Regions from separate parts of the Streptomyces sp. NPDC017520 genome, predicted to be linked through region 1. Evidence: riboswitches for the same ligand, from Rfam matches in the RefSeq annotation. Region 1 holds a riboswitch; the other holds the start of a gene.
The links. Region 1 has a riboswitch for S-adenosylmethionine ahead of thrC (threonine synthase). Riboswitches for the same ligand answer to the same signal wherever they lie in the genome.
Positions count from the first base shown of each region.

Region 1 (15,542 bases):
GGAGGAGGCCAGGGCCACCGAGGCGCGCACCGCCACGACCGCCGACTTCGTGGTGACGTCGGGACAGGAGGGCCGCCCGTTGGCGCCCGCGTTCGTGGAGCGGGCGCGGGCCGTCGAGGGGGCCGTGGTCAGCGTCTCGCGGTCCACGGCCGTCACCGTCCTCGAAGAGGACACGGCCCTCGTGACCTCCGAGGCGCGCGCGGTCGACCCCGCCCGGCTGGCCGCCGTGTCGGAGCTGCCTGTCACGGCGGGCCGGCTCGCCGACCTCGACGACGGCGCGATCGTCGTCAACGAGGAGTGGCTGACCACACGGGTCGGCGACCGGGGCACCGTCTGGCTGGGCGACGGGCGTAGGGCCTCGCTGCGGATCGCCGCCGTCCTGGCCACCGGAACCGGCGACAACGGCGTCTACGTCACCCCGCGCAACGCCGGGGGCGCGGGCGTCGACCGGATCGACGTCAAGGTCGCCGAGGGCGCCGACCGGCGGGCCGTCGCCGCCGCGCTGCGAACCGCCGGGGCCGCCACCGGTACGCCGGTCACGACCCGAGCCGAGTGGCTGGACGCGAACGGCCCGGGGACGAACGACCGGACCAGGACCGGGTTCCGGATGATCCTCGGCATCGCTCTGCTCTGTACGGCGACGGCCCTGGCCAACACCCTGGTCATGGCCACCTCCGACCGGGTCCGGGATCTCGCCGTGCTCCGTCTCGCGGGAGCCACCGCCCCCCAGGTCCTGCGGCTCGTCGCGGCCGAGGCGGTGGTCGCGGTCGGGGTGGGTGCCGTGCTCGGGGGCGTGGTCGCGGCGGTGAACCTGCTGGTGGTGTGGGGTGCGCTGGTGCTGCTGGGCGTCACGTCCGCCGTCGTGGTGCCATGGGGAACGCTCGGCCTCGTCGTCGCGGCCGCCGCGTCCCTGGCCGCCGTCTCCGCCGTCCTGCCCGCCTCGCTCGCCCTGCGGACCCGGGCGGTCGAACTCGCGGGTGCCCGGGAGTAGTCCTCGTCGGCGGCTGCTCACCAAACCCGCGGGGAGCCGCTGCCGGATCGTTCCGCAGCGCCCGCGGGGCCGTCGCCGGATCGTTCCGCAGCACCCGCGAGCAGCCGTCGACGCATTGACAACACTCGTGATCAACCCGTCCAGGGCATAGGCTCGCCCCATGGGCAGCCACTCCGCACATCTGCCGAACCCGACCACCCCGGCCGGCCGCGAGGGGCTCGACGCCGTTCTCGCCCGGCCCGACCGCGCGGTCGTCGCACTCGACTTCGACGGCACGCTCGCCGACATCGTCCCGGACCCCGAGCAGGCCCGCGCCCACCCCGGCACGGTGGCCGCGCTCGCCGCGCTCGCGCCGAAGGTGGCCGCCGTCGCCGTGATCACCGGCCGCCCGGCGGGCGTCGCGGTGCGCTACGGAGGCTTCGCGGGCGTCCCCGGGCTGGAGCACCTCGTCGTGCTCGGTCATTACGGCGCAGAACGCTGGGACGCCGTGACCGGCACCGTGAACGCCCCCGCCCCGCATCCGGGCGTGGCCGCGGTGCGAGCCGAACTCCCCGGCGTACTGCATGCGTTCGACTCCTGGCACGGCACCTGGATCGAGGAGAAGGGGCGGGCCGTCGCCGTCCACACCCGGCGTGCCGAGGACCCGCAGGCGGCATTCGAGACGCTGCGCGGGCCCCTCGGCGAGCTGGCCGCCAAGCACGGGTTGATCGTCGAACCGGGCCGCCTGGTGCTGGAGTTGCGGCCACCCGGCATGGACAAGGGCGTCGCGCTCGCCACGTTCGTCGCGGAGCTGGACGCCGAGTCCGTGATCTACGCGGGCGACGACCTCGGGGACCTCGCCGCGTTCTCGGCGGTGGAGAAGCTGCGGACCGAGGGCCCTGACGGCATCCCGGGCCTCCTGGTGTGCAGCGGCAGCACCGAGGTGCCCGAGCTGGCCGAGCGCGCGGACCTGTCGGTGCCGGGCCCGGCCGGCGTGGTCGCGTTCCTGGCGGCTCTGGCCGAGCGGCTCTGAACCGAGTCGGGAGACCGGCGGGACCCGAGTCGGGAGACCGGCGCCTCACCCCTGCCGCAGCGCCTCCAGCTGGTCCAGGAACCACTGCTGGGGCGGCAGTGCGGTCGCCGCCTCGGCCAGTCGCTTCGTGCGGCCGGACCGCTCGTCGGCGCTCATCGTCAGCGCCTCGTGCAGGGCCTCGGCCGTGCCGACCACGTCGTACGGGTTCACCACGATCGCGTCCTCGCCCAGCTCCTCGTACGCCCCCGCCTCGCGCGACAGCACCAGCGCGCAGCCGTGGTCGGAGACGACGGGGACCTCCTTGGCGACCAGGTTCATTCCGTCGCGGATCGGGTTGACCAGAGCCACGTCGGCCAGCCGGTACGCGGCCAGCGAGCGTGCGAAGTCGTCCTTGACGTGGAGCACGACCGGGGTCCAACTATCGCTGCCGTACGCCCCGTTGATCTCCGTTGCCAGGGCCTGCACCGCCGCCGTGTAGTCCCGGTAGACGGCGAGGTCCTGCCGGGAGGGGTAGGCGAAGGCGATGTGCACGACGCGCTCGCGCCACTCGGGGTGGGCGTCCAGCAGGGCCCGGTACGCGTGCAGGCCGCGCACGATGTTCTTGGACAGCTCGGTGCGGTCCACCCGGACGATGGTCTTCCGGCCCTCGCCCACCTGCTCCCGCAGCGCCGCCATCCGCTCGTCCACGTCGGCCTCGCGCGAGCGCCGGCGCAGGAAGTCCGCGTCGGCCCCCAGGCCGTGCACCCCGATCCTCGTCCGGCCCGTCCCGCCGAGGATCTCCGTGCAGCAGCCGATGAACGCGTCCGCCCAGCGGCGGGTCAGGAACGCGGCCCGGTCCGCGCCGAGGATGCCGCGCAGCAACTGCTCCGCGATGTCGTCGGGCAGCAGCCGGTAGTAGTCGACGGGCGCCCACGGGGTGTGCGAGAAGTGGCCGATCGTGAGGTCCGGGCGCAGCTCACGGAGCATGCCGGGGACCAGGGCCAGGTGGTAGTCCTGCACGAGGACCGACGCCCCGGGGCCGGCCTCCTCGGCGAGCGCCTCGGCGAAGGCCCGGTTGTACGTCTCGTAGGAAGCCCATTGGCGGCGGAACTCCGCGTCGAAGACCGGCTCCACGGGCGTCTGGTAGAGCAGGTGGTGGACGAACCACAGCACCGAGTTGGCGATGCCGTTGTACGCGTCCGCGTGTACCTCGGCGTCGATGTCGAGCATCCGCACGCCCGCCTCGCCGACCCCGCGCCGCACCGCCTCGCGGTCCCCGTCGCCGAGGGCCGCGCAGACCCACAGCTTGTCGTCGACGGCGCTGAGCCCGGAGACGAGACCTCCGCCGCCGCGCTTGGCGTCGAGCGTCCCGTCCTCGGCGAGCGCGTACGAGACGGGGCCGCGGTTGGACGCGACGAGGACCTGGGCGGTGGAAGCGGCCGCGGATCCGGGTCCGGGCTCGGTTTCGGTTTCGGGTCCGGATCCGGGTTCGGTTTCGTGTTCGGCGTGCTCGGAGACCATGTAGCGGAACCTAGCCCGTTCGGGAAGCCCCCAAACGCCTCCGGGCTTCGTGCCGCCCACCGCCTCACGCCGCGTGGCGCTCCGCGTACTCCGCGATCTCCCGCATCGGCGGCCGTTCCTCCGTGTCCACCGCATGGGTGCGGGGTACGAAGCCGTCCTCGCCGCGCTCGAACTGGGTCAGCGAGGGCCGCACCAGATGGCCCCGGGAGAGCCGCAGCTGCGCCGTGCGGTAGATCGCCGCCGCCATCCGGCCCAGCGCCTGCCCGTCCTGGTGGCGGTGTCTGCGTACGCCGACGTCGACCTGGCCCAGCGCGTCCAGGCCCACCGTGTGCAGCGCGTCGACCAGCAGGCCCAGCTCCACTCCGTAACCGACCGGGAACGGCAGCCGCTCCAGCAGGGACCGCCGCACCGCGTACTCGCCGCCCAGCGGCTGTACGAACCCGGCCAGCTGGGGCCAGTGCAGATTGAGCAATGGGCGTGCCACCAGCTCGGTGACCCGCCCCCCCTGACCTGCGCTGTCGCCGAGCGGGCGGTCGTACATCGCCTTGACGAACTGCACGGACGGGTCGGTGAGCAGCGGTCCGACCGTGCCCGAGACGAAGTCCGCGGAGAAGTCCCTGAGGTCGGCGTCGACGAAGCAGACGATCTCACCGCTGGTCACCAGGAGTGACCGCCACAGCACCTCGCCCTTGCCGGGCAGGGCCGGGACGCGGGGCAGGATCGCGTCCCGGTGGACCACCCGGGCGCCCGCCGCCCGGGCCACGGCGGCGGTGGCGTCGGTGGAGCCGGAGTCGATCACCACGAGTTCGTCGACGAGCCGGACCTTCTCCATCAGCTCCCGGCGGATCGTCGCCACGATCGCGCCGACCGTGGCCTCCTCGTTCAGCGCGGGCAGCACCACGCTCACCGACGTGCGGTGCGGATCGGCGTCCCGGGCGTCGGTGAGCCGGTTCAGCGGGCGGTCGCCGGACGACCAGGACCGCCTGGTGAGCCAGCGTTCCACCTCTTCGAGCACGGTCGGCACTCCCTGTGTGTGATCCATCTCGCGGTTCGGACGACTATCTCAACGGTCCGATGCTTCGGTTACAGTCTTGAACAACGCGTATGGCCGTCGCATGTCGGGGTCGGAGCGCGCACAAACGCCTGGATCGAAGATCCAGCGCCATAAGAGCTCATCCAGAGGGACTGAGGGAACGGCCCGTTGAAGTCCCGGCAACCCTCCTGCCGACCGCGAGGTCACGGTGGGGAAGGTGCCAATTCCGTCTTGCGGCGAAACGCGTCGCAGGGAAGATGAGGAGAAAGGGACCTCCGCCATCATGGCTGTTCAGACCGTTGCAGGTAGCACCGCCGGTAGCACCGCTTCTTCCGCCCCGGCCGTCGATCTCGGCCCCGCCGCGGCGCTTTCCTGCCGCGAGTGCGGCGAGCGTTTCGAGCTCGGCCCCCTTTTCGCCTGTGCGTCCTGTTTCGGGCCGCTGGAAGTGGCCTACGACCTGCCCACCGGATCCCCGGAGGAGCTGCGCCAGCGCATCGAGGCCGGCCCGGACAACATCTGGCGCTACGCCCCGCTGCTGCCGGTGCCCGCCGACGTCGCGGAGAAGCCCAACATCAACCCCGGCTTCACCAAGCTCGTCAAGGCCGACAACCTCGCCCGTGAACTGGGCGTCACCGGCGGCCTGTACGTGAAGGACGACTCCGGCAACCCGACGCACTCCTTCAAGGACCGCGTCGTCGCCATCGCCGTCGAGGCCGCCCGCGCCTTCGGCTTCACCACCCTCTCCTGCTCCTCCACGGGCAACCTGGCCGGAGCCGTCGGCGCCGCCGCCGCCCGGGCCGGACTCCGCTCCTGCGTGTTCATCCCGCACGACCTGGAGCAGGGCAAGGTCGTCATGGCCGCGGTGTACGGCGGTGAGCTGGTCGGCATCGAGGGCAACTACGACGACGTCAACCGCTTCTGCTCCGAGCTCATCGGCGACCCGCTCGGCGAGGGCTGGGGCTTCGTCAACGTCAACCTGCGCCCGTACTACGGCGAGGGCTCCAAGACGCTGGCGTACGAGATCTGCGAGCAGCTCGGCTGGCGGCTGCCCGACCAGATCGTCATCCCGATCGCGTCCGGCTCCCAGCTCACCAAGATCGACAAGGGGTTCCAGGAGCTGATCAAGCTCGGCCTCGTCGAGGACCGGCCGTACAAGATCTTCGGCGCCCAGGCCGAGGGCTGCTCCCCGGTCTCCGCCGCCTTCAAGGCCGGTCACGACGTCGTACGGCCCCAGAAGCCGAACACCATCGCCAAGTCGCTGGCCATCGGCAACCCGGCGGACGGCCCGTACGTCCTGGACATCGCCCGCCGCACCGGCGGCGCGGTGGAGGACGTGACCGACGAGCAGGTCGTCGACGCGATCAAGCTGCTGGCGCGCACCGAGGGCATCTTCGGCGAGACGGCGGGCGGCGTGACGCTCGGCGTGACGAAGAAGCTGATCGAGGCGGGCGTGATCGACCCGGCGCTCACCACCGTCGTCCTGAACACCGGCGACGGGCTCAAGACGCTGGACGCGGTCTCCGCGACCTCGCAGGCCACGGCGACCATCAAGCCGAGCCTGGACGCGTTCCGCGCCGCGGGCCTCGCCGCCAACTGATCACCCGAGACTTCAGGAAGGCACCCCACCATGAGCGTCAAGGTCCGCATCCCCACCATCCTCCGTACGTACACGGGCGGCCAGGCCGAGGTCCCGGCGGAGGGCGCCAAGCTCTCCGAGGTCATCGAGTCCCTGGAGAAGGAGCACCCGGGCATCGCGGCCCGCGTCCTGGACGACCAGGGCAAGCTGCGCCGCTTCGTGAACGTGTACGTCAACGACGACGACGTGCGCTTCGAGGGCGGCCTGGACGCCGCCACGCCGGACGGCGCGGGCGTCTCGATCATCCCCGCCGTCGCCGGCGGCTGCTGAACCGCCCGGGCCGCTCCACGGCGGCCCATCGCACCTCTGTGTGACCACAGTTGCCCCCTCCGCGAGAGAAGCGGAGGGGGCAATTCTGTATGGTTGAGCACGGTACAGTTGGGGAAGCCCCGTCCGCTGCCCGTGCCGCCCGCATATGAGAATGCGCCCGGCCCCGATAAGAAGCAGCCAAAGTACGTGAACCTCTTGCGGCATAAGTGCCCTTTGCCTGGCCCGACTTGCCCGTAAATCTCAGCAAACCCGCATGTTCGCGTGTTCCGCCGCGCCCAGAATTCTCGTCCGATTGACCTGTTGCAGAGGGCAGTTGGACGGATACATTCGGCCGCGGTCGATGCGCTGCGGCGCCGCGCACCCTCTCCTGTCGGGGGGTGAGTTCCGACCCGGGGCCGCGAAGTGCGGTCCCGTGCAAGGGCCAGTAATAGGGGAGTTAGGCATGGCTCAGGGCACCGTCAAGTGGTTCAACGCGGAGAAGGGGTACGGCTTCATCGCGGTCGACGGTGGTGCGGATGTTTTCGTCCACTACAGCGCGATCCAGATGGACGGGTACCGCACCCTCGAAGAGGGTCAGCGAGTTGAATTCGAGATCTCGCAGGGCCAGAAGGGGCCCCAGGCCGACATGGTCAAGCTCGCCGTCGGCTGAGCTCGGCGCGGTCGTCCGACGACACTACTCACGCACGCAGGGCCCGGCCCCCGGATCAGGGGACCGGGCCCTCCGTGCGTCCGCCCCGGGCCCTGCCGGGAGGCGTACTGCCGCCCGCGTCCGAGGCGTACCGCCGTCCTCGTCCGAGGCGCGCCGTTGTCCACATCCGACGGGGGACGCTTGCACTCGCAGGGGTCGAGTGCTAATCATTGGCGTTAGCACTCTCCAGGTGAGAGTGACAGAAACTTGGACCGGGCCGGTGAGGCCCGCAGGCGTGGTGGGGCAAGGAACCACCACGCAGGCAGGCCGTCCGTCGCGGGCGCCTCTCGGTCCGGAGAATCCACCCCTGTCCGGGAGGACCACTTCACATGGCCAAGATCATCGCGTTCGACGAGGAGGCACGGCGCGGTCTCGAGCGCGGGATGAACCAGCTCGCCGACGCCGTCAAGGTCACCCTCGGCCCCAAGGGCCGTAACGTCGTCCTCGAGAAGAAGTGGGGCGCGCCCACGATCACCAACGATGGTGTTTCCATCGCCAAGGAGATCGAGCTCGAGGACCCGTACGAGAAGATCGGTGCGGAGCTGGTCAAGGAGGTCGCCAAGAAGACGGACGACGTCGCCGGCGACGGTACGACCACCGCCACCGTTCTGGCTCAGGCTCTCGTCCGCGAGGGTCTGCGCAACGTCGCCGCAGGCGCCAACCCGATGGCCCTCAAGCGGGGCATCGAGAAGGCCGTCGAGGCCGTCTCCGCCGCTCTGCTGGAGCAGGCCAAGGACGTGGAGACCAAGGAGCAGATCGCTTCGACCGCCTCCATCTCCGCCGCCGACACCGAGATCGGCGCCAAGATCGCCGAGGCGATGGACAAGGTCGGCAAGGAAGGCGTCATCACCGTCGAGGAGTCCCAGACCTTCGGTCTGGAGCTTGAGCTCACCGAGGGTATGCGCTTCGACAAGGGCTACATCTCGGCGTACTTCGCGACCGACATGGAGCGTATGGAGGCGTCGCTCGACGACCCGTACATCCTGATCGTCAACTCGAAGATCGCCAGCGTCAAGGACCTGATCCCGCTGCTGGAGAAGGTCATGCAGTCGGGCAAGCCCCTGCTGATCATCGCCGAGGACGTCGAGGGCGAGGCGCTCTCCACCCTGGTCGTCAACAAGATCAAGGGCACGTTCAAGTCCGTCGCCGTCAAGGCTCCGGGCTTCGGCGACCGCCGCAAGGCCATGCTCGCGGACATCGCCATCCTCACCGGTGGCACCGTGATCTCCGAGGAGGTCGGTCTCAAGCTGGAGAACGCCGGCCTGGACCTGCTCGGCCGTGCCCGCAAGGTCGTCATCACCAAGGACGAGACCACGATCGTCGACGGCGCCGGTGACAGCGACCAGGTTCAGGGTCGCGTCAACCAGATCCGTGCCGAGATCGAGAACTCCGACTCGGACTACGACCGCGAGAAGCTCCAGGAGCGTCTGGCGAAGCTGGCCGGCGGCGTGGCCGTCATCAAGGCCGGCGCCGCCACCGAGGTGGAGCTCAAGGAGCGCAAGCACCGCATCGAGGACGCGGTGCGCAACGCCAAGGCCGCCGTCGAGGAGGGCATCGTCGCCGGTGGTGGCGTGGCTCTGCTCCAGGCCTCGGCCGTCTTCGAGAAGCTCGACCTCACGGGCGACGAGGCGACCGGCGCCAACGCCGTGAAGCTCGCGCTGGAGGCCCCGCTCAAGCAGATCGCCGTCAACGGTGGTCTTGAGGGCGGCGTCGTCGTGGAGAAGGTCCGCAACCTGCCGATCGGTCACGGCCTCAACGCCGCGACCGGCGAGTACGTCGACATGATCGCCGAGGGCATTCTCGACCCGGCGAAGGTCACGCGCTCCGCTCTGCAGAACGCCGCGTCCATCGCCGCGCTCTTCCTCACCACCGAGGCCGTCATCGCCGACAAGCCCGAGAAGGCCGGCGCGGCCGCCCCGGGCGGCATGCCGGGCGGTGACATGGACTTCTGATCCGCCGCGGAGTCCCGGGCCCGCCCGGGAGCCCTCCGGCTGATCGAAGTTCGCCGTACGTCCCACAGGGGCGGTATCTCCTTCGTGAAGGTGCCGCCCCTGTGGCGTTCCCCGACGGGCCGACGCCCGGCCTACGCGGGCCTCCTCCGGGCCTACGCGGGCCTCCTCCGGGCCTACGCGGGCCTCCTCCGGGCCTCCTCCGGGCCGACGCGGGCCGATGCGGGCAGCCCGGTGCGCGGGCGCGTGGCCGAATGGCCACTTGCCGCGCCCTTCCCGATGAGGCAGTACGTGTCAGCGCGGTGGGGCCGATCACGGTGGCGGCCCGCGCCCCCCGGAGCAGGACGGACGCGGAGCCGTCCGGCGGCCCGTCCCGGCTGGTTCCCCACTGCCCCGGCGGGCCGCTCCCTCCCGTGGCAGCTCACCGCCCGGCCCGGCGACCGCAGCCGGTCAGTGGTCCAGTCCACCCCGCGTCCGCGCCCCGGTGGTGTGCGACTGCACATGGCGCTTCGCCGACGTTCCCGGCCCCGGTGGAGACGGTCCGGAGCGGCACGCTCCGGTCCTCGCCACTCGCGCTATCCAGCCAACTTCGGACGGTAAGTCGGAATCATGCGTACCGGTGGGACTGCGGGACATGATGGCCCTGGTGTTCACGTGGTGAACACCCGTCGCATAAACAACTTCCGTTATGCAGAAGCCACTTGGGCATATCGGACGTCAACCGCACAGAAGGGAAGGTGTCATGAAGCTGCGGAAGAAGGCTTACGTGAAGCCGTCGCTGTTCAAGCAGGGTGACTTCTCGAAGAAGACCGCCGGTTACTTCTACGGCTCGTACAAGGAGTACTGGGTCCGTCGCATCAGCTGATCCGGCCCCCGGCCCCCTGTGTGCGCTGTATGAGAACTTCCGGAAGGTGAACATGCCCGGCCACCCGCGTGACTACTTCGTCGTCCTGCCGGACAGTGCGGCGGGAGCGGCGGTGGCCGGGCAACTCCCCGGGACGCCGGTCGTCGCCCACGCTTCGGGCCGGCCCTGGGTCATCGCCCGCCTGCTGGTCCGCGAGGTGAGCCATCTCCGCCGGGGCGACGACGCCCTCGTCCTCATCGGCCCGGACCGGGTCCCCGAGGCCGTGCTCGCCGGTCTTCTGGAGGGCGCCCGCGACCGGGCCGGCCTGGAACGCCGCCTCGCCCGGCTGCCCGGACTCCACCACGTGATCGCCCGGCTCTCCGGCGAGACCTGGATCCGGGGCACCGCCACCGGGCTGCGCCGGATCTACCACGCCCGGCACCCGGAGGCCGGAACCATCACCTCCGACCGTCCCGCCGTCCTCGCCCGCCTGATCGACGCGCCCCTCGACGACGGCGCGCTGGCCCTGCGCATGCTCGACTTCCTGCCGCACCCGCTGAGCCGCCGCGTCGTATGGCGGGGCGTGTACGAGACCGGCGCCGGGTACGGCCTGGCCCTGCCCGCCGCGACGCCGGGCACGACCGCTGTCCCGGGCCCCACGGAGCACCGCTGGTGGGAACCGCCGCCCGCCGAACTCTCCCTGGCCGAGGGGGCCCGAAGACTCGGTGACGCCGTCGCCGCCTCCGTACGGGCCCATGTCGGCGGCCTGGACCGGATCAGCTGCGAGCTGTCCGGCGGCCTGGACTCCACCGCGCTCACGTTCGCCGCCCGGGCGACCGGGCCCGCCGAGCTGTCCCTCCTCACCGTGGCCGCCCGGGACCGCTACAGCGAGGACGAGACCTGGGCGCGGAGGGCCGTGGAGGCGGCCGGGGGGAGCACGAGCACCGCGTCCACCGCCCTGGACCACCAGATCATCCCCGCCGACGACACCCCCTACTTCTACGCCGATCTCGCGTCCTGTGCCGACGAGTTGAACGACGAACCGCTCCCCGTCGCCCCCGGCCGGGCCCGCGCGCACCTCCTGCTCGGCCGCGCCCACGCCACCGGCTCGCGCTACCACCTCACCGGCTACGGCGGCGACGAACTCTTCCTCGGGCTGCCCCACGCCTACCAGGACCTCTTCCACGGCAACCCGTTCACCGCCTGGAGCCACCTCGGCGGCCTGCGCCACCAGCTCGGCTGGCCGCTCCTGCCCACGGTGCGGGGCCTGTTGAACCGCTCCACGTTCCCCCGTTGGCTCGCCGGGGCGGTCACCGCCGAACCTCAGCCGGTCGCCCGGACCCCGCTGCTCTCCTGGGGCGTACGGCAGTCGCTGCGGCCCTGGTTCACCGACCACGCGAACACCCTGATCACCGAGGAGTTCCGGGCCGCCGCCGAGCACGCCGAGCCGATCGACCCCTGGCGCGGACGGCACGTCGACATCGACGCCGTACGGATGGGGGCCCGGCACTTCCAGGCGATGGAGGACATCGGCATGACGATCGGACTGCCGGTCGCCGCGCCCTTCTACGACGACCGCGTCCTGGAGGCGACCCTCGCCGTCCGCCTGCCGGAGCGGATCAGCCCCTGGCGCTACAAACCGCTGCTCGTCGAGGCGATGCGCGGCGTGGTCCCGGACACGCTCCTGGCCCGGACCACGAAGGACCACATGTCCTCCGACGAATACCAGGGCCTGCGCGAACACGGCCCGGAACTGGCCGCGCTGTGGACCGGCTCCCGGCTGGCGGAGCGCGGTCTGGTCGACTCCCGCCGGCTGCTCCGGCTCGCCGCCGAACCCTTCTCGCCGGTCCTGGTCGAGCACTCCATCAGCTCCACCGTGGCCGGGGAGACCTGGCTCCGCACGGCCGAGGACGCCTGGCCGGCCCCTCGGACACGTACGACGTCCCCCATCTGACCACCAGCGAGGCATCCGATGAAGCTCAGAAAAGGCATCGCCGTCACGACCACCGAGTACGGCGGCGTCCTCCTCGACGAGAAGGACGGCAGCTACTGGCAGTTGAACGACACCGGGGTCATCGTCGTCGACACCCTCGCCTCGGGACACACCCCCGAGATCGCCGTGGAGCGGATTCTCGCCGACTTCGACGTCGAGCGGGCCGAGGCGGAGTCGGATGTGGCGGAGCTGACCAGCAGGCTCGTCGAGGCGAGGATCCTGCACCCATGACCACCGAGATGACGATGCCGCGCCGGGGCGCGGGGGCGGGCGGGTTACGGCTGCGCACGGCCATCGCCGCCGCGTTCGTCCTGGCCCGCCTCAAGCCGGGGCGGCTGCGCCGGGTGCTGGCCGGGTGCGCCCGGGGTGCCCGCCCGGCCTCGTACGCGGAGACGCTGGAGGTGCTGGAGGCGGTCGTCACCACCAGCCGCCGCTGCGCGGGCCGTTACGGCTGCCTGCCCCGCTCGGTCGCCGTCGCCCTGGCCTGCCGGATGTCCGGTGTCTGGCCCGACTGGTGCGCGGGGGTGCGGGCGGCTCCGCCGTTCTCCCCGCATGCTTGGGTGCAGGCGGGGGGCCGTACGGTCGGCGAGCAGGCGGAACCGGCGGATCTGCGTCCCTTGATGGTGGTGACGGCAGACGGAGGGGGCCCGGGTGGGCACGGTAGCGGGGACGAAGGACGCGGATGAGGGCCACGGGCCCGAGGGGTTGACGGACGCGGATGAGGGCCACGGGCCCGAGGGGCTGACGGGCGGGGACGAGGGCCGCGTGCCCGAGGGGACGACGGACGCGGATGAGGGCCACGGGCCCGAGGGGCTGACGGGCGGGGACGAGGGCCGCGTGCCCGAGGGGACGACGGACGGGAGCGGCCGGCCTGAGGGGCCCGTCGAGAGGTCCGCCAAGGGCGAGCCGGGTGCGGGCCCGTCCCCTCTCCGGCTTCTCCTCTCCCGGGTCCGTCCGCACCGGGGCGTCCTCGTCCGCGCGGGTCTTCTCTCGCTCGCCGGTTCCGGGGCGGGCCTCGCCATGCCGCTGATGGCGAAGCACGCGGTCGACGCGTTCGCCGCGGACCGCTCGCCCGCGGGACCGCTCGTCGCGCTGACCGCGCTCGTGCTGGTGGGAGCCTGCCTCTCCGCGTACGGGCGCTATCTCATGTCCCGTACGGGAGAAGGCGTCGTCCTCCGCGCACGCGATCAACTCGTGGGCCGGATCATGCGGTTGAAGGTTCCGGCGGTGGACCGGCTGACCCCGGGCGACCTCCAGTCGCGGGTGACCAGCGACACGACCCTCCTGCGGACGGTTCTCTCCAGCGGCCTGGTCGAGTCGTTCAACAGCGTGCTGATGCTGCTGGGGACGATCGGCTTCATGGCGTACATGGACCTGACGCTGCTCGGCGTGACGCTGGTGGTGATCGTCGGCATCGGCGCCGTGACCTCGCTGCTGATGCCGCGCATTCAGCGGGCCCAGCTCCGCGCCCAGGAGTCCGTGGGCGCGATGGGCGCGGCACTGGACCGGGTGCTCCAGGCGTTCCGCACGGTCAAGGCGAGCGGGGCGGAGGAGCGGGAGACGGCGGCCGTCGCGGAGGCCGCCCGGCACGCGCACGACCGGGGCGTCTCGGTGGCGCGGTGGTCGTCGGTCTCCGACGTCACCATGGCGATGTCGATCCAGCTGGCGTTCCTGGCGGTGCTGGGCGTGGGCGGCGCACGGGTCGCGTCCGGCTCGCTGGAGATCTCGTCGCTGATCGCGTTCCTGCTCTACCTCTTCTACCTGATGGGCCCGATCGGCGGTCTGGTCGAGGGCTGGACGGGCTTGCAGAGCGGGCTCGCGGCGGTGCGCAGGATCGACGAGGTCGAGTCGCTGCCCGGCGAACCGGCCGCCGATCCCGGAGCCGTACGGCAGGAGATCCCCGCGACCCCGCTCGGCGTCACGTTCCAGGACGTGACGTTCGGTTACGGGGACGAGCGCGCGCCCGCGCACAAGGGGGTGACGTTCGACGTTCCGACCGGCGGTCTGGTCGCGCTGGTGGGCCCGTCCGGGGCGGGCAAGTCCACGGTGTTCAGCCTGCTGGAACGCTTCTACGACCACGACGGCGGCACGATCACGGTCGCCGGACGGGACATCCGCGACTGGCCGCTGGCCGAGCTGCGCGGCTCGCTGGCGTATGTGGAACAGGACGCGCCGGTCCTGGCCGGGACGCTGCGGGAGAACCTCCTCTTCGCCGCCCCGGACGCCGAGGAGAAGGCGGTGAGGGAGGCGGTGGCCCGCACCCGCCTGGACAGCCTGGTCGACCGGCTGCCGGAGGGACTGGACACGGCGGTGGGCCACCGGGGCGTCACCCTCTCCGGCGGCGAACGCCAGCGGATAGCCATCGCCCGGGCCCTGCTGCGCCGCCCCCGCCTGCTGCTGCTCGACGAGGTGACCTCGCAGCTGGACGCGGTCAACGAGCAGGCGCTGCGCGACGTGATCCTCGAACTGGCGGAGCACACCACGGTGCTGGTCATCGCCCACCGACTCTCCACCGTCCGGCACGCGGACCGCATCGTGGTCCTGGAGGACGGCCGGGTCCGCACGTCGGGCACGCACGAGGAGCTGATCGCCGGGGACGACCTGTACCGCGAACTGGCGACCACCCAGCTCGCGGCCGAGGTGCGGTGAGGCTTCAGCGGGCGTAGTCCTTGAGCTCCTCGGTGTCCAGGGTGATATCGACGGGGCCGGGGAGGGGGACGGCGTCGCCGTAGTCGTACGAGTGTTGCTGCCGGTAGCGGCCCTTGTCGGGCTCGCTGTGGACGACGAGGGTGTCGTGGTCGCGGTCGACCAGGAGATAGACCGGGATGCCCGCTGCGGCGTACCCGTCACGCTTCTCCGTGCGATCACGGCTGTCGGTGTCGTGGTCGTGCGACGTCACTTCGACGGTCATGAGGATGCGGTCGGGGTTCGACCACTCGCCGTCACCCGCGAAGCGGCCCGCGCGGGCCAGAGTGCCGTCCGGGCGGGCGCGGCCGTTCCGGTATCCGCCGATCCGCAGCCCGCGTTCGCGGTACAACCGCAGATCCGGCTGGAGCCGCATGCACTGCATCGCGACCCACATGATGATCTCGTCGTGATCCCCGTCCGGCACGGGCTTGACCTCCAGCTTTCCGTTGATGAGCTCAAGCGTCACGGTTTCGGGGGATGTGCGGGCGAGCTGCTCGAACTCCTCGACGGACATCTGGGCGTGTGGTGCGTGATCGGCGGTGCTGGGGGTCATGGCGTCGCCTCCTCCCCTCCATCGTGCCCTGTCCGGTCTGGGGGTGAGCTGCACGGTCATCGGTATGTCCTTTCGGACCGGGGGATCAGGCCCGCCCTGACGGCGTTCATCCGGTCCCGTACGCCGGTCGGCTGCACGGCCCCCGGCGGGCCGACCGGCGGTTGCGGGGACGGTCCCCGGCACGGCCGGCAGAGGCCGCCGAGCAGCGCTTCGGGCGCGCCGGGGGCCCCGCACTCGCCGCACTCCAGGGTGCGCAGGACCGTACGGGGGTGGGGCAGGACCCGTTCGGGCGGCAGCTTGTCGCGCAGCCGCCGTTCGACGAGGCGGGCGGCGCAGTGGACGGGCGACGGCAGCCCGCCGGTGAGGGCGTGCAGCAGCTCGGCCT
Region 1 covers NZ_JBIRKB010000003.1:189,267-204,808, forward strand. Annotated here, with positions in the region: gene ACH4KB_RS08640 (FtsX-like permease family protein) at 1-991, shown strand, start outside; gene otsB (trehalose-phosphatase) at 1,152-2,003, shown strand; gene ACH4KB_RS08650 (trehalose-6-phosphate synthase) at 2,049-3,503, opposite strand; gene ACH4KB_RS08655 (glucosyl-3-phosphoglycerate synthase) at 3,568-4,518, opposite strand; SAM riboswitch class I at 4,673-4,800, shown strand; gene thrC (threonine synthase) at 4,820-6,133, shown strand; gene ACH4KB_RS08665 (MoaD/ThiS family protein) at 6,164-6,442, shown strand; gene ACH4KB_RS08670 (cold-shock protein) at 6,885-7,091, shown strand; gene groL (chaperonin GroEL) at 7,460-9,082, shown strand; gene ACH4KB_RS08680 (keywimysin-related RiPP) at 9,822-9,944, shown strand; gene ACH4KB_RS08685 (asparagine synthase-related protein) at 9,997-11,877, shown strand; gene ACH4KB_RS08690 (lasso peptide biosynthesis PqqD family chaperone) at 11,896-12,147, shown strand; gene ACH4KB_RS08695 (lasso peptide biosynthesis B2 protein) at 12,144-12,602, shown strand; gene ACH4KB_RS08700 (ABC transporter transmembrane domain-containing protein) at 12,568-14,565, shown strand; gene ACH4KB_RS08705 (Uma2 family endonuclease) at 14,570-15,157, opposite strand; gene ACH4KB_RS08710 (hypothetical protein) at 15,214-15,542, opposite strand, start outside.

Region 2 (15,542 bases), on a different contig from region 1:
GGTCGTTGTCCTTCGAGACACCGATGCTCTGGGCCGTCGGCTTCCTGATCACCTTCACCTTCGGTGGTCTGACCGGCGTCATCCTCGCCTCGCCCCCGATGGACTTCCACGTCTCGGACTCGTACTTCGTCGTCGCGCACTTCCACTACGTCATCTTCGGCACCGTGGTCTTCGCGATGTTCTCCGGATTCCACTTCTGGTGGCCGAAGTTCACCGGCAAGATGCTGGACGAGCGGCTCGGCAAGATCACGTTCTGGACGCTGTTCGTGGGCTTCCACGGCACCTTCCTGGTGCAGCACTGGCTCGGTGCCGAGGGCATGCCGCGTCGTTACGCGGACTACCTCGACGCCGACGGCTTCACCGCGCTGAACACGATCTCGACGATCTCCTCGTTCCTCCTCGGCCTGTCGATGCTGCCGTTCTTCTACAACGTCTGGAAGACCGCGAAGTACGGCAAGAAGATCGAGGTCGACGACCCGTGGGGTTACGGCCGTTCGCTGGAGTGGGCGACCTCCTGCCCGCCGCCGCGGCACAACTTCCTCACGCTGCCGCGGATCCGTTCCGAATCCCCGGCGTTCGACCTGCACCACCCGGAGATCACGGCGCTCGAACAGCTCGACCACCTCTCCGAGTCGGACAAGGCCCTCGCCGGCTCGAAGGAGGCAGGCAAGTGAAGATCCAGGGACAGATGTTCATCTGGCTGAGCGTCTTCATCCTCGCCATGGCCGTCGTGTACGGCGTGTGGTCCAAGGAGCCGGTCGGCACCACGGCCCTCTTCCTGGCCTTCGGGCTGTCCATCATGATCGGCTTCTACCTGGCCTTCACGGCCAACCGGGTCGACGCCATGGCCCAGGACAACAAGGAAGCGGACGTCGCCGACGAGGCGGGCGAGCTGGGGTTCTTCTCCCCGCACAGCTGGCAGCCGCTCTCCCTGGCGGTCGGCGGTGCCTTCGCCTTCATGGGCGTCGTCTTCGGCTGGTGGCTGCTGTACTTCTCCGCCCCCCTGCTCCTGATCGGCCTCTTCGGCTGGGTCTTCGAGTACTACCGGGGCGAGAACCGCACCCAGTGACACCGCATCCCGTGACACCGCGCCGCCGGTGACACGCGCTACACCACGAAGGGCCCGCATCGCCGACAGCGACGCGGGCCCTTCCCTCGTTTGCAGTCACTGAACGCGCTGGAACGGATGAATCTTCCTAGCGTGGACGGCATGAACCACACGCCGCGCATCCGCACCGTAGTGAGCTGCACCCTGCTGGTCGTGACCCTCGCCGCGGGTGCGACCGCCTGTGGCTCGCCCGACGGCCACCCGCTCTCCACGAAGCCTTACGACGCGGGCGACCAGGTCTCCTTCAACGGCCCCTCCGACAAGGAGAAGGCCGACCCCGACAAGCCCCTGGAAGTCACCGTCGAGGGCGACGACGGGCGCATCACCGACGTCAGCGCCGTGGACACCGGCGGCCGCCACCTCGCGGGAGAGCTCTCCGCCGACGGGAGGCGCTGGCGCTCCACCGCCCCGCTCGCGGCAGGCACCGGATACACCGTCAGGGTCGCCATGGAGAACAGCGACGGCGCCCCAGGCGTCCGTACGCTCTCCTTCGACACCTCATCGCCCAAGAAGTTGCTGAAGGTCGCCTTCGGCCCGGAGGCGGGCACCTACGGCGTCGGACAGCCCATCACGGCGGAACTCAGCGCCCCGATCACCGACAAGGCGGCCAGGGCCACCGTCGAGCGCGCCCTGAAGGTCCGCTCCACCCCGGCGGTCACCGGCTCCTGGTACTGGGTCGACGACAAGAAGCTGCACTACCGCCCGAAGGAGTACTGGCCCGCGAACGCCACCATCGAGGTCCGCTCCAACCTGGCGGGCATCAAGGTGACCAACGCGCTCTACGGAGCCGAGGCCAAGCCCCTGAAGCTCGCCACCGGCGACCGGATCGAGGCCATCACCGACGCCGCGGACCACACCCTGACGGTGTACCGCAACGGAGAAGTGATCAACACCATTCCGGTCACCACCGGCAAGCCCGGCTTCTCCACCCGCAACGGGGTCAAGGTGGTGCTCGCCAAGGAGCAGTTCGTCCGTATGCGCGGCGAGAGCATCGGCATCGCCGCCGGCTCGTCGGAGTCGTACGACCTGCCGGTCTACTGGGCCACCCGGGTGACCTGGAGCGGCGAGTACGTCCACGCCGCCCCCTGGTCCACCGGCTCCCAGGGCAACGCCAACGTCAGCCACGGCTGCACCGGCATGAGCACCGACAACGCCGAATGGTTCTTCGACACCGTACGCGAGGGCGACATCGTCAAGGTCGTCGGCAGCGAGGGCGAGGACATGGACCCGTTCGGCAACGGGTTCGGCGACTGGAACCTCTCCTGGGAGAAGTGGCAGAAGGGCAGCGCCCTCCACGAGGGGGCGCCGGACAGCCCGGGGACGCTCCAGGCCGCCCGGCTGCGTCCCCACGTCTGATCCGGGCAGGAAGGTGCCGTACGGCGCCGGACGCCCCTCAGCGGGCCGTGGGGGCCTCTCAGGCCTCCACGGCGAGCCGCTGCCGCAGCAGCGCCGCCAGCGCGTCGGCGAACTCCACCGGGTCCACCGGGAGCGTCACGGCGGCCTCCGCCCGGCTCCAGGTGGCCAGCCACGCGTCCTGCGGGCGGCCGATCAGGAGGAGCACCGGCGGGCAGCGGAAGATCTCGTCCTTGATCTGGCGGCAGACGCCCATCCCGCCGATGGGAGCCGTCTCCCCGTCCAGCACGCAGACGTCGACGCCGCCGGCGTCGAGCGCCTTGAGGACGGCCGGGAGCGTCGCGCACTCCAGGAACTCCACGGGTGGGACGTCCGCGGCAGGCCTGCGACCGGCTGCCAGCCTCACCTGCTCGCGGATGTTGGCGTCGTCGCTGTAGACCAGGACCGTGGCGGTCGCCTGCATTGTTCCTCCGTGACATCGACGTCGTCGGGGCTCTCGGGGCATGAACCGATGCGCGGATCGTACTCCGCCCGACCGGCCGTCAGCACCGGTAATGACGACCTTCCGATGGGCCGTTCGGCGCAGGGTGCGACCCCTGCAGACGGTACGGACACACCGAACGGCACCCCCCGGGGTGAGGGCGGGATAAGCGACCGACATAATGTCGGTCGTGGCGACAGCAACGACAGTAGAAACCGGGCACGCGCACCCGTCGGTCAATCGGCCGAACCTCACCAGCGTCGGAACCATCATCTGGTTGAGTTCCGAGCTGATGTTCTTCGCGGCCCTCTTCGCGATGTACTTCACCCTGCGATCGGTGATGGGACCCGATTACTGGAAGGAGATGTCCGATCATCTGAACTTCCCGTTCTCGGCGACGAACACCACGATCCTGGTGCTCTCCTCACTCACCTGCCAGCTCGGCGTTTTCGCAGCCGAGCGGGGCGATGTGAAGAAGCTCCGCACCTGGTTCATCATCACGTTCGTGATGGGTGCGATCTTCATCGGCGGCCAGGTCCTGGAGTACACCGAGCTGGTCAAGGACGCGGGGCTCTCCCTGTCGTCCGACCCGTACGGCTCGGTGTTCTACCTGACCACCGGCTTCCATGGTCTGCACGTGACAGGCGGTCTCATCGCCTTCCTGCTGGTCCTCGGCAGAACGTACGCGGCCAAGAGGTTCACCCACGATCAGGCCACCGCCGCCATCGTCGTGTCCTACTACTGGCACTTCGTCGATGTCGTATGGATCGGCCTGTTCGCAACGATCTACATGATCAAGTAACCGGGCTTCGCACCCGCCCACCATCGACGCAGAAGATCCTGACACCGGGGTAATCCGTGAAAAAGCTCTCCGCACGACGACGCCATCCGCTGGCGGCGGTCGTCGTACTACTCCTCGCGCTGGCGGCCACCGGGGGGCTGTACGCCGCGTTCGCGCCTGCGGGCAAGGCGCAGGCCGATGAAACCGCCCAGTCCCTCGCCATCGAAGAGGGCAAGAAGCTCTACTCCGTAGGCTGCGCCAGCTGCCACGGAACCGGCGGTCAGGGCACCACCGACGGGCCGTCCCTCGTGGGCGTGGGCTCCGCCGCCGTCGACTTCCAGGTCGGTACGGGCCGTATGCCCGCGCAGCAGCCGGGCGCCCAGGTACCGAAGAAGAAGGTCATCTACACCCAGGCGGAGATCGACCAGCTCGCGGCGTACGTCGCGTCGCTCGGCGCCGGTCCCATCACGCCGACCGACAAGCAGGTCGACCCCGCGGGCGCGGACGTCGCCAACGGTGGCGAACTGTTCCGCACCAACTGCGCCCAGTGCCACAACTTCACCGGTAAGGGCGGAGCCCTGACGGAGGGCAAGTACGCCCCCGACCTCGAAGGCGTGAGCCCGAAGCACATCTACGAGGCCATGCAGACCGGCCCGCAGAGCATGCCCTCCTTCCCCGACACGACGATGCCGGAGCAGGAGAAGAAGGACATCATCGCGTACATCGAGACCGTGAACGGTGACGAGACGGAGAGCCCCGGCGGCCTGGCCCTCGGCGGTCTCGGCCCGGTCAGCGAAGGTCTGTTCGCGTGGATCTTCGGACTCGGCGCGCTCGTCGCAGTCGCCGTTTGGGTCGCGGCCCACACCGCTAAGGCCAAGAAGTCATGAGTAGCCAACAGATTCCAGAAGACAACCTGCCTGTGGTGCAGGAGACCGCGCACGGCGCGGTGGAGCGTCACGACGACCCGTTCGCCGACCCGGGACTGCCGGCCCACCAGCCGCGCATCCAGGACCTCGACGAACGCGCCGCGAACCGCTCGGAACGCGCCGTCGCGTTCATGTTCACCCTCTCGATGCTGGCGACGGTGGGCTTCATCGCCTCCTACGTCATCTTCCCGGTGGACAAGATCGTCTACATCTGGCCCTTCGGCCATGTGAGCGCGCTCAACTTCTCCCTGGGTCTCACCCTGGGCGCGGCGCTCTTCTTCATCGGCGCGGGAGCCGTCCACTGGGCGCGCACTCTGATGTCCGACGTCGAGGTCGCGGCCGACCGCCACCCGATCGAGGCCCCGCCCGAGGTCAAGGCCCAGGTCATGGCCGACTTCAGGGCCGGCGCCGAGGAGTCCGCGATCGGCCGTCGCAAGCTGATCCGCAACACCATGTTCGGTGCGCTGGCCCTGGTGCCGCTCTCCGGTGTGGTCCTGCTGCGCGACCTCGGTCCGCTGCCGGAGAAGAAGCTCCGGACCACCCTGTGGGCGGAGGGCAAGCAGCTCATCAACATGAACACGATGAAGCCGCTGCGCCCCGAGCACATCACCGTCGGGTCGCTGGCCTTCGCCATGCCCGAGGGGCTCGACCCGGAGTCGCACGACTTCCAGACGCAGATGGGCAAGGCGGCCCTGATGATCGTCCGCATCGAGCCGGACGACATCAAGGACAAGCGCCAGCGTGACTGGGCCCACGAGGGCATCGTCGCGTTCTCCAAGATCTGCACCCACGTCGGCTGCCCGATCAGCCTGTACGAGCAGCAGACGCATCACGTGCTCTGCCCGTGCCACCAGTCCACCTTCGACCTCTCCGACGGCGCTCGCGTCATCTTCGGTCCGGCCGGCCACCCCCTTCCGCAGCTGCGGATCGGTGTCAACAGCGAGGGCAACCTCGAGGCGCTCGGCGACTTCGACGAGCCCGTCGGTGCTGCCTTCTGGGAGCGCGGATGAGTACTGCGACAAAGAACCCCTCCGCCGCCGGTCCGGCGAGCGGGCGCAAGGCTCCGGCCGGCGAGCGGGTGGCCGACTGGGCGGACGGCCGGCTGGGCATCTACGGCCTCGCCAAGGCCAACATGCGCAAGATCTTCCCGGACCACTGGTCCTTCATGCTCGGTGAGGTCGCGCTCTACAGCTTCATCATCATCATCCTCACGGGTGTGTATCTGACGCTGTTCTTCCAGCCGAGCATGGGCGAGATCGTCTACCACGGTCCGTACGAGCCCATGCAGGGCATCCGGATGTCCGAGGCCTACGCCTCGACCCTGAAGATCAGCTTCGAGGTCCGGGGTGGTCTGCTCGTCCGGCAGATCCACCACTGGGCGGCGCTGATCTTCCTGGCCGCCATGTTCGTGCACATGATGCGCGTCTTCTTCACGGGCGCGTTCCGCAAGCCGCGCGAGATCAACTGGCTCTTCGGCTTCCTGCTGTTCGTGCTCGGCATGTTCACCGGGTTCACCGGCTACTCCCTGCCGGACGACCTGCTCTCCGGTACCGGTGTCCGCTTCACCCAGGGCGCGATCCTGTCCGTGCCGATCGTCGGTACGTACATCTCGATGTTCCTGTTCGGCGGCGAGTTCCCCGGCCACGACTTCGTGGCCCGGTTCTACTCGATCCACATCCTGCTGCTGCCGGGCATCATGCTCGGCCTGCTGGTGGCCCACCTGATCCTGGTCTTCTACCACAAGCACACGCAGTTCGCGGGTCCCGGCCGGACCAACAAGAACGTCGTCGGCATGCCGCTGCTGCCCGTGTACATGGCGAAGGCCGGAGGGTTCTTCTTCCTCGTCTTCGGCGTCATCGCGGCCATCTCGGCCATCGCCACGATCAACCCGATCTGGGCCATCGGCCCGTACCGGGTCGACCAGGTGTCCACCGGCGCCCAGCCCGACTGGTACATGGGCTTCGCCGAGGGTCTGGTGCGTGTGATGCCGGGCTGGGAGATCAACCTGTGGGGCCACACGCTCGCCCTGGGCGTGTTCATCCCGCTGGTCGGCTTCGGCGTGGTCCTCACCGCGATCGCGGTGTACCCGTTCATCGAGTCCTGGGTCACCGGCGACAAGCGCGAGCACCACATCCTGGACCGCCCGCGCAACGTCCCGACCCGTACGGGCTTCGGCGTCGCCTGGATCACGGCGTACTTCATCGGCCTCATCGGCGGTGGAAACGACCTGTGGGCCACGCACTTCCACCTGTCGATCAACGCCATCACCTGGTTCGTCCGGATCTTCTTCTTCGTCGGACCGGTCATCGCGTTCATCGTCACCAAGCGGATCTGCCTCGGCCTCCAGCGCCGCGACCGGGAGAAGGTGCTGCACGGTCGCGAGACCGGCATCATCAAGCGCCTGCCGCACGGTGAGTTCGTCGAGATCCACGAGCCGCTCAGCCCCGGGCAGCTGCACACGCTCACGGCGCACGAGCAGTACCAGCCGCTCGACCTCGGCCCCGCGGTCGACGAGAACGGCGTCAAGCGCAAGATCTCCCCGGTGCAGAAGCTGCGCGCCAAGCTCAGCAAGGGGTACTACGCCGACGGGAACCAGATCCCCAAGGCAACCCCCGAGGAGTACAAGGAGATCAGCGAGGGCCACGGCCACCACTGATCACCTGAACTGATCGCCACCGTGAGAGCCCCGTCCATTCGATGGACGGGGCTCTTCGCGGTCCGCCCGGCTGGATAGGGTGGAGCCATCTTTCCTGACCGGCTGTGGACCCTGGAGCGGACCATGAACGTTGTGACCCCGAACGGCGGCGACAGCGTGGCGGACCGTTCCTGGCCCGGCCTGCTGAACCCCCTCCTGCGCGGCGAGAACCTCAGCTCCGAGGAGACCGCCTGGGCCATGGACCGGATCATGAGCGGCGAGGCCACCGACGCGCAGATCGCCGGGTTCGCCGTCGCGCTGCGGGCCAAGGGCGAGACCGTCGACGAGGTCACCGGACTGGTCCGCGCGATGTACGCGCACGCCAACACCATCCACGTACCGGGCCGGACCGTCGACATCGTCGGCACCGGCGGCGACCTCGCCAGGACGGTCAACATCTCGACCATGTCCGCGATCGTCATCGCCGGCACCGGCGCCAAGGTCGTCAAGCACGGCAACCGGGCCGCCTCCTCCGCCAGCGGCTCCTCCGACGTGCTGGAGAAGCTCGGCGTCAACCTGGAGCTGACCCCGCAGCGGGTCGTCGAGGTCGCCGAAGCGGCGGGCATCACCTTCTGCTTCGCCGTGAAGTTCCACCCCGCCCTGCGGTACGCCGCCAAGGCCCGCAAGGAACTCGGCGCGCAGACCACGTTCAACATCCTGGGCCCCCTCACCAACCCGGCCCAGGTCCGCGCCCAGGCGGTCGGCGTCGCCGACGCCCGGATGGCGCCCATCGTCGCGGGCGTGCTGGCAGACCGGGGCAACTCTGCCCTGGTCTTCCGCGGTGACGACGGCCTCGACGAGCTGACCACCACCGCTACCTCCCGGGTCTGGGTGGTGCGCGACGGCTCGGTCCGCGGGGAGCCCTTCGACCCGCGCGACGTCGGGCTGCCCATCGTCCCCGTCGAGGCGCTGCGCGGCGCCGACGCCTCGTACAACGCCGATGTGGCCCGCCGGCTGCTGGACGGCGAGGGCGGCGCGGTACGGGAGGCGGTGCTGCTCAACTCGGCGGCGGCCCTGGTCGCCCTGGACCCGGCCCCCGGCACGCTGACCGAGCAGCTCGCGGCGAAGATCCTCGTCGCGGCCGAGTCCATCGACTCCGGGGCCGCCAAGCGGGCCCTGGAGCGCTGGGTGGTGGCCAGCAACGCCTGAACGCGCGACGGAGCCGCCTGCGGCCCGCACGGTGTGGCACAGGGCGCAGTCCGGATGCCGGACTGCGCCCTTGCGCGTGTGCACACGTATGGCAAGATGCTGCGCAGGTCATGAGTGACAGCGACTACGGCCCCGGCCCGCTGTCCGGCAACCCTCCGTCCGTGGCGGGGTGCCCCGGGTGAAGACCAGGCCGCAGGCAGCGAGGTCTGCGGCAAGCGCGGGCCCCTCGGCATCCAGCGGATGCCAGCCCCCGGGGTCCTGGTCCCTAGGGAGTCTTCTGTGAGCAAGCGAATGCGCTAGGGCTTGTCGCCCTCCTTCCGCGCACCCTTTTTCTTCCCCCCTCCCTGCGCTGCCGCGTACTGCCGGCGCATGGATTTCGCCTGCCTTTTACGGGAGTTCGCCATGTCTGTCCCCACCGCTGCCCTCGACTCGTCGGTTTGTGCCCCGCTGCCCGTTCTGGGGCAGAACGTCACGGTCCCGCTCGTCACCGGTGGTGAGGTCACCTACGCCGCGCTCGACTACGCCGCCAGCGCCCCGGCCCTCCAGCGGGTCTGGGACGACGTCGCCGCGTACGCCCCGTACTACGGCAGCGTCCACCGAGGCGCCGGCTACCTCTCGCAGCTCTCCACCGACCTCTTCGAGAACAGCCGCCGTACGGTCGCGGAGTTCCTCGGCTGCCGCGCGGACGACCAGGTCGTCTTCACCCGCTCCACGACCGACTCCCTCAACCTGCTGGCCGCAGCGATCCCCGCCGACTGCCAGGTCTTCGTCTACGAGACCGAGCACCACGCGTCCCTGCTGCCCTGGCGCGACGCCCAGGTCACCTACCTCAACGCGCCCCGCACCCCGGCCCAGGCCGTCGAGACCCTGGAGCGCGTGCTCGCCGACCGCGACCCCTACGGCCCTGCCCTCGTCTGCGTCACCGGCGCGTCCAACGTGACCGGCGAGCTGTGGCCGGTACGGGAACTGGCCGCCGCCGCCCACGCACACGGCGCCCGGATCGTCCTGGACGCCGCGCAGCTCGCCCCGCACCACCCCGTGGACATCGCCGAACTGGACGTCGACTGGGTCGCGTTCTCCGGCCACAAGCTGTACGCGCCCTTCGGCTCCGGCGTCCTGGCCGGCCGCGCCGACTGGCTCCAGGCCGCCGAGCCGTACCTCGCCGGCGGCGGCGCGTCCCGCAAGGTCGCCCGGCGCGCCGACGGCGGCGTGGACGTCGACTGGCACACCACGGCCGCCCGCCACGAGGCCGGTTCGCCCAACGTCATCGGCGTCTACTCCATCGCCTCCGCCTGCAAGGCCCTGACCGAGGCCGGCTTCGAGGACCTGGTCGCCCGGGAGCAGCAGCTCGTGGGCCGGGTCCGCGAGGGGCTCGCCGAGGTGCCCGAGGTGCGGGTGCTCTCGCTGTTCGGCGACGACGCCCCCCGGGTCGGCGTCATCTCCTTCGTGGTGCGCGGCTGGAACAGCTCGCACTTCGCCGCCGCCCTCTCCGCCGAGTACGGCATCGGCGTGCGCGACGGCCTCTTCTGCGCCCACCCGCTGGTGCGCACCCTGCTCGGCAGCGACCCGCAGGACCCGGGCGAGTGCGGTGCGCCGGAAGGCGAGCCGGGCGAGAGCTCGCTCAACGCGATCCGCGTCAGCTTCGGCGCCGGTACGCCCGACGAGCACATCGACCGGTTCCTGCGCGCGGTCTCCGAGCTGGTCCGCGAGGGCGCCCGCTGGAACTACCGCACCGAGGACGGCCGCTGCGTCCCGGACCGCGGCGAGGCCGCCCAGGTCTGACACGTCCTGACGAAACACCTCGGCCGGGGACAGGCGCACCGCCCGTCCCCGGCCTGATCGGCCACGAGAGGCCTTACGCGTCGAGGCCGATGGCGAAGGCGGCTTCCAGGTCGTGCTGGGAGTACGTACGGAACGCCACGTGGGTGTCGGTGCCCTCGACGCCCGGGATCTTGCTGATCCGGCCGGGGATGACATCGGCGAGGTCGTCGTGCCTGGCGACCCGGACCATGGCGATCAGGTCGTAGGTGCCGGTGACGGAGAAGACCTCGCTGACACTGTCCAGCGCGGCGATGGCCTCGGCGATCTCCGGAATCCGGTCCACGCTGGTCTTGATGAGCACGATCGCGGTGATCACGGCTGGCTGTCTCCCTCGGTGGCTGGAACCTTCACTCTAGGGCCTCCCGCCCCACCCCTGTAGCGCACCCAGGCGTACAGGAACCCGGCCACGAAACCCGCCACATGCGCCAGGTACGCCACCCCGGGCCCGCTGCCCGCCCCCTGCGCCGCCGCCCACTGGAGCCCGAACCAGAAGACCAGCACCATCCAGGCGGGGAAGCGCAGCGGCAGGAAGAAGAGGAACGGGAACAGGCTGGTCACCCGGGTTCTGGGGAACAGGTAGAGGAACGCGCCGAGCACTGCGGAGATCGCCCCCGACGCACCGACCAGCGTCTGCCCGGAGTCCGCGTGCGCCGCCGCGTAGCAGACCAGCGCCACATAGCCGCAGCCCACGTAGAACAGGGCGAACCGCAACCGGCCCATGCGCTCCTCGGCCATCGCGCCGAAGACGTACAGGAACAGCAGGTTCCCCAGCAGGTGCAGCCAGCTGCCGTGCACGAACAGGGCGGTGAACGGTGTGATCAGCGCATGAGTGGACCCCGCCCACAGCTCGGCGGGGATCACTCCCCACCGCTCGAAGTACCCGGCCTGCGCGGCGAGGAGAGCGTCCTCGCTCCCGCGGGCGGCGCCGCCGAACCCGGAGAGCGGGCTGATCAGGAAGATCACACCGCAGACGGCGATCAGCCCGTAGGTGACCGGGGCGCCGCTCGACGCCGCCGCGTCCCGGATCCTCCCCGCCGTGGTCCGCCAGTCGGCCTGCCGCCCATCGATCATGGACAGAGCATGACGTACTGGTGGAGAACCGGACGGAGCGCCTCGCCGTGCCGATGCCTATACGCGAGGCCGTAGGGTTACGCCAGGACTTCCGCAGTTCGACGGCGCACCGCGAGATCCTTGACGTAGACAGGTGGAGACGCGGCGGCGCGCCCGGCGCGGGCTTCTGGCGACGACGAAAGAGGACCCAACGATGACGACGGTTCCCCTGCCGACCGACTCGACCCGCTGGCGCTGCACGCTGTGCGGCAATCTCACGCGCTTCGACGTGACCCGCTCGTCCAAGGTCGTGGAGTACGTGCACCTCGACCTGGCCGGTGAGTCGAGTGTCGAGGAGCGGGAGGTCGTCAGTGAGACCATCGAGTCGGTCCGCTGTCGTTGGTGCAACGCGGTGGACCAGATCGAACTGGTGGACAGGCCGGGTGCCGCTTCCTGAGGGAGCGCACCCTTCGACATATCTATGGGGTGACGGACGGTGGATCAGCCGACCAGCGGCGCCGGACCGGCCGATGAGGCCGACGGCGGTGCGGAGGTGCTCGGCCGTCCGCTGCCCGAGGGTGTCCGACGGCGGGTGATCGCGCTGGTCTCGGACGCCTTCGGTGGCCTGACCGTCTCCGAACTGCCCGCCCAGCTACGGCAGTACGCCCGGTTCACCCCGACCCGGCGGGCGAAGTTCGCTGGGAACGCGATGGCCGCCGCGCTGGAGGGCGACTCCCTCTTCCGGCGGCGCATCGGGGAGCGGCTCGGCCAGTCCCAGCCCGAGCTGACCGGCGCGCTGGAGGCGGGTTCGCCGCCCGCCGCCGCCGATCCCCTCGATGTGGCCGCGGCCGCCTACGTGCTGCGCCCGGTCGGCTGGGTCAAGCTGGTCGAATCGGCCGGCGAGGAGGTCCAGCGCGCCGACGCGGAACGGGCCGACGAGGAGACCCGGCGCGAACTGGAGCACCTGCGCGAGGAGCTGGAGCGCGCCCGCGCCCACACCCGCGCCGAGACCGAGCGGCTGCGCACCGAGCTGGAGGCGGCCCGCAAGGAGGCCGAGTCGCTGCACCGCAAGCTGCGCAGCGCCCTGAGCGAGGTGAAGCGCGGCGAGGCCGCCCTGCGCCGCGGCGCCGCCGAGGCCGACACCGTACGCGCCGAGTCGGCGGCCCAGCTCTCCGCCGCGGAGAGCGAGTCGCGCCGGCTCAAGGGGCGGCTGGGGGAGGCAGAGGCGGCCCTGGAGGCGAGCCGCCGGGCCGCGCGTGAGGGCCGCTCGGTGGAGGACATGCGGCTGCGGCTGCTCCTGGACACCGTGCTGGACGCGGCATCGGGGCTGCGGCGGGAGCTGGCGCTGCCCCCGGCGACGACACGTCCCGCCGACACCGTGGACGCGGTGGAGCCCGGCCGGATGTCACCCAAGGACATTGCGGCCAGGGCCCTTTCGGAGACCGATCCGGCGCTGCTCGACCAGCTGCTGGCGCTTCCGCAGGCCCATCTCATCGTGGACGGCTACAACGTGACCAAGACCGGCTATCCCCAGATGCCGCTGGAGAAGCAGCGGTTGCGGCTGCTGGGCGGGCTCTCGGTGCTCGCGGCGCAGACCGGTGCCGAGATGACCTGCGTCTTCGACGGGGCCGAACTGGCCGCCCCGGTGCTGCTGGCCCCGCCCCGGGGCGTACGGGTGCTGTTCAGCAAGGCCGGGGTCACGGCGGACGAGCTGATCCGTCAACTGGCCCGCGCGGAACCGCCGGGGCGGCCCGTGGTGGTCGTCTCCACCGACCGGGAGGTGGCGGACGGCGTGGCCAAGGCCGGCGCACGGCCCGTCGCGTCCGTCTTGCTCCTCAAGCGCCTTTCGCGCGTCTAGCGGAATATGCACGACATGTGTGGCATGCCGGTTTTATGGGAACGTACCGTCAAGTCGCCGCTACACGCGGTGGGGTGAGAGTAAAGAAGTGCCTGGTGTGACGAGAAAAATCCTGTGAGGATTTGAACTGATCACAAGATGGTCACTAAGGTCGGGCCTCGAACCTTCGCACGGTTGATCACCCATTGGGGGTGACGGCGAAGGAACCGCCGAGTCCGTCATGTGCACGGAGCCGGGGAATCTTTCCCCCACAGCCCGGTAGGCGGCTCTGAGGAAGAAGGAGCTCGCCTTCGTGGCGTCCCACCGTCGTCCCAAGCAGCCGAGCCGCACCCGCGTGACCGTGCTCACCGCGACCGCCGCCGCGGCCGTGGCCCTGACCTCCCAGGCCGCCCACGCCGACCCCAAGCCGAGCAAGAGCGAAGTCAAGGCGAAGGTCGACAAGCTCTACCACGAGGCCGAGGCGGCCACCGAGAAGTACAACGGGGCCAAGGAGCAGCAGGACAACCTGAAGAAGGAAGTCGACGCGCTCCAGGACAAGGTCGCCCGCGGCCAGGCCGAGCTCAACACGCTGCGCACCGAACTCGGTTCGATCGCCACCGCGCAGTACCGCTCCGGTGGCATCGACCCCTCCGTGGCCCTCTTCCTCGCCTCGGACCCGGACAGCTTCCTCGACCAGGCCTCCGCGCTCGACCAGCTGACGGTCAAGCAGACGGAGTCGTTGCAGAAGATCCAGTCCAAGCAGCGCACCCTCGCCCAGCAGCGCAAGGAAGCCCAGGACAAGCTCGGCGACCTCGCCGACGTCCGCAAGGCGCTCGGCGAGAACAAGAAGAAGTACCAGGGCAAACTGGCCGACGCCCAGCAGCTGCTCAACACGCTGACGCAGGCCGAGCGTGCCAAGATGCAGAAGGACGAGCAGCGCGCCAGCCGCGCCGCCAGCGACCGGGTCGAACTCGGCAACGAGTCCCCCGCGTCCGGCCGTGGAGCCGCCGCCCTGGCCGCAGCCGCCACGCAGATCGGCAAGCCGTACGTCTCCGGCGGCTCGGGCCCCAACTCCTATGACTGCTCCGGGCTGACCCAGTGGGCCTTCGCCCAGGCCGGCGTCTCCATCACCCGGACCACGTTCACCCAGCACAACGACGGCACGAAGATCGGCCGCAGCCAGCTCAAGCCGGGCGACCTGGTCTTCTTCAACAACCTGGCGCACGTCGGCTTCTACGCCGGCAACAACCAGATCCTGCACGCCCCGAAGCCGGGCACCGTCGTCCGCTACGAGTCGATGGACTACATGGGCACCTTCCAGTTCGGCGTCCGCATCTGACGCCACGGCCCGCCCGCGGCGCACCCGAACGAGGGAATCGCCGAGCACCGCACTGACGCCCCGCCCCGCCGGAGACCAAGGTCACCGGCGGGGCGGTGGCGTTGGACCTCTCTGCCGCCACCGGCGCGGTCTTTTGCCGGTGCGTAGTCGCGCGATTACTGTCTGGCTGCCGCGCAGCTCCCGGTCTCCGTCCGCCCGTCCCGGGCGGCAGGGGCTGCGCACTACCGCGTCAGCGGAAGGGAGTGCGGCTACCTGTGGTGTCCCATCGCCGTTCCACACCGTCCGGCTTCACCAGAGGCGTCCGGGTCACGGTCGTCTCGGCGGCCGCCGCCACCGCGGCCGCGACGCTGACCGGGGCCCCGGCGAGCGCCGACCCGAAGGAGACCCGGGAGAGCGCCAAGGCAGCCGTCGACCGCCTCTACGGGGAGGCCGAGCAGGCCACCGAGCGCTACAACGAGGCCGGGGAGCGCGTGGACCGGCTGCGCGGCGAGGCGGACCGCTTCCAGGACGCCACGGCCCGGGGCCAGGAGCGGGTCAACCGGATGCGCGACGCGCTGGGTGCGATGGCGGGCGCGCAGTACCGCACCGGCTCCATCGACCCGGCGCTCGCTCTGCTGCTCTCCGCCGACCCGGACACCTACCTGGAGCGGGCCGCCGCCCTTGAGCGGGCCGGCGCCCGGCAGGCGATGACCCTGGACAAGCTGCGGCACGCGCAGCGCAAACTCGCCCAGACCCGCGCGGAGACCACCCGTGCCCTGACCGAGCTGGAGCGCAACCGGGCCGCCGTCACGCGCCACAAGCACGCCGTCGAGTCCAAGCTCCGCGAGGCCCGCCGGCTGTTGGACTCGCTGCCCCCGGAGGAACGCGCCACCTTCGACCGGGCCTCCCGCTCCGGCCGCGAGGGACCGCCCGACCTCTCCGGCGTCGTCCCCGGCTCGGCCCGCGCGATGTCCGCCGTGGCCGCCGCCCACCAGGCGCTCGGGAGACCCTACGTCTGGGGCG
Region 2 covers NZ_JBIRKB010000002.1:369,876-385,417, reverse strand. Annotated here, with positions in the region: gene ctaD (cytochrome c oxidase subunit I) at 1-674, shown strand, start outside; gene ACH4KB_RS05815 (cytochrome c oxidase subunit 4) at 671-1,069, shown strand; gene ACH4KB_RS05810 (Ig-like domain-containing protein) at 1,211-2,464, shown strand; gene ACH4KB_RS05805 (hypothetical protein) at 2,523-2,924, opposite strand; gene ACH4KB_RS05800 (heme-copper oxidase subunit III) at 3,124-3,744, shown strand; gene ACH4KB_RS05795 (c-type cytochrome) at 3,801-4,610, shown strand; gene ACH4KB_RS05790 (Rieske 2Fe-2S domain-containing protein) at 4,607-5,659, shown strand; gene ACH4KB_RS05785 (cytochrome bc complex cytochrome b subunit) at 5,656-7,305, shown strand; gene trpD (anthranilate phosphoribosyltransferase) at 7,429-8,493, shown strand; SAM riboswitch class IV at 8,600-8,717, shown strand; gene ACH4KB_RS05775 (aminotransferase class V-fold PLP-dependent enzyme) at 8,896-10,275, shown strand; gene ACH4KB_RS05770 (Lrp/AsnC family transcriptional regulator) at 10,349-10,630, opposite strand; gene ACH4KB_RS05765 (rhomboid family intramembrane serine protease) at 10,627-11,385, opposite strand; gene ACH4KB_RS05760 (hypothetical protein) at 11,579-11,821, shown strand; gene ACH4KB_RS05755 (NYN domain-containing protein) at 11,861-13,222, shown strand; gene ACH4KB_RS05750 (NlpC/P60 family protein) at 13,515-14,540, shown strand; gene ACH4KB_RS05745 (NlpC/P60 family protein) at 14,795-15,542, shown strand, end outside.
Region 2: linked by a shared signal. The riboswitch ahead of ACH4KB_RS05775 (aminotransferase class V-fold PLP-dependent enzyme) and the one ahead of thrC (threonine synthase) in region 1 are both predicted to bind S-adenosylmethionine.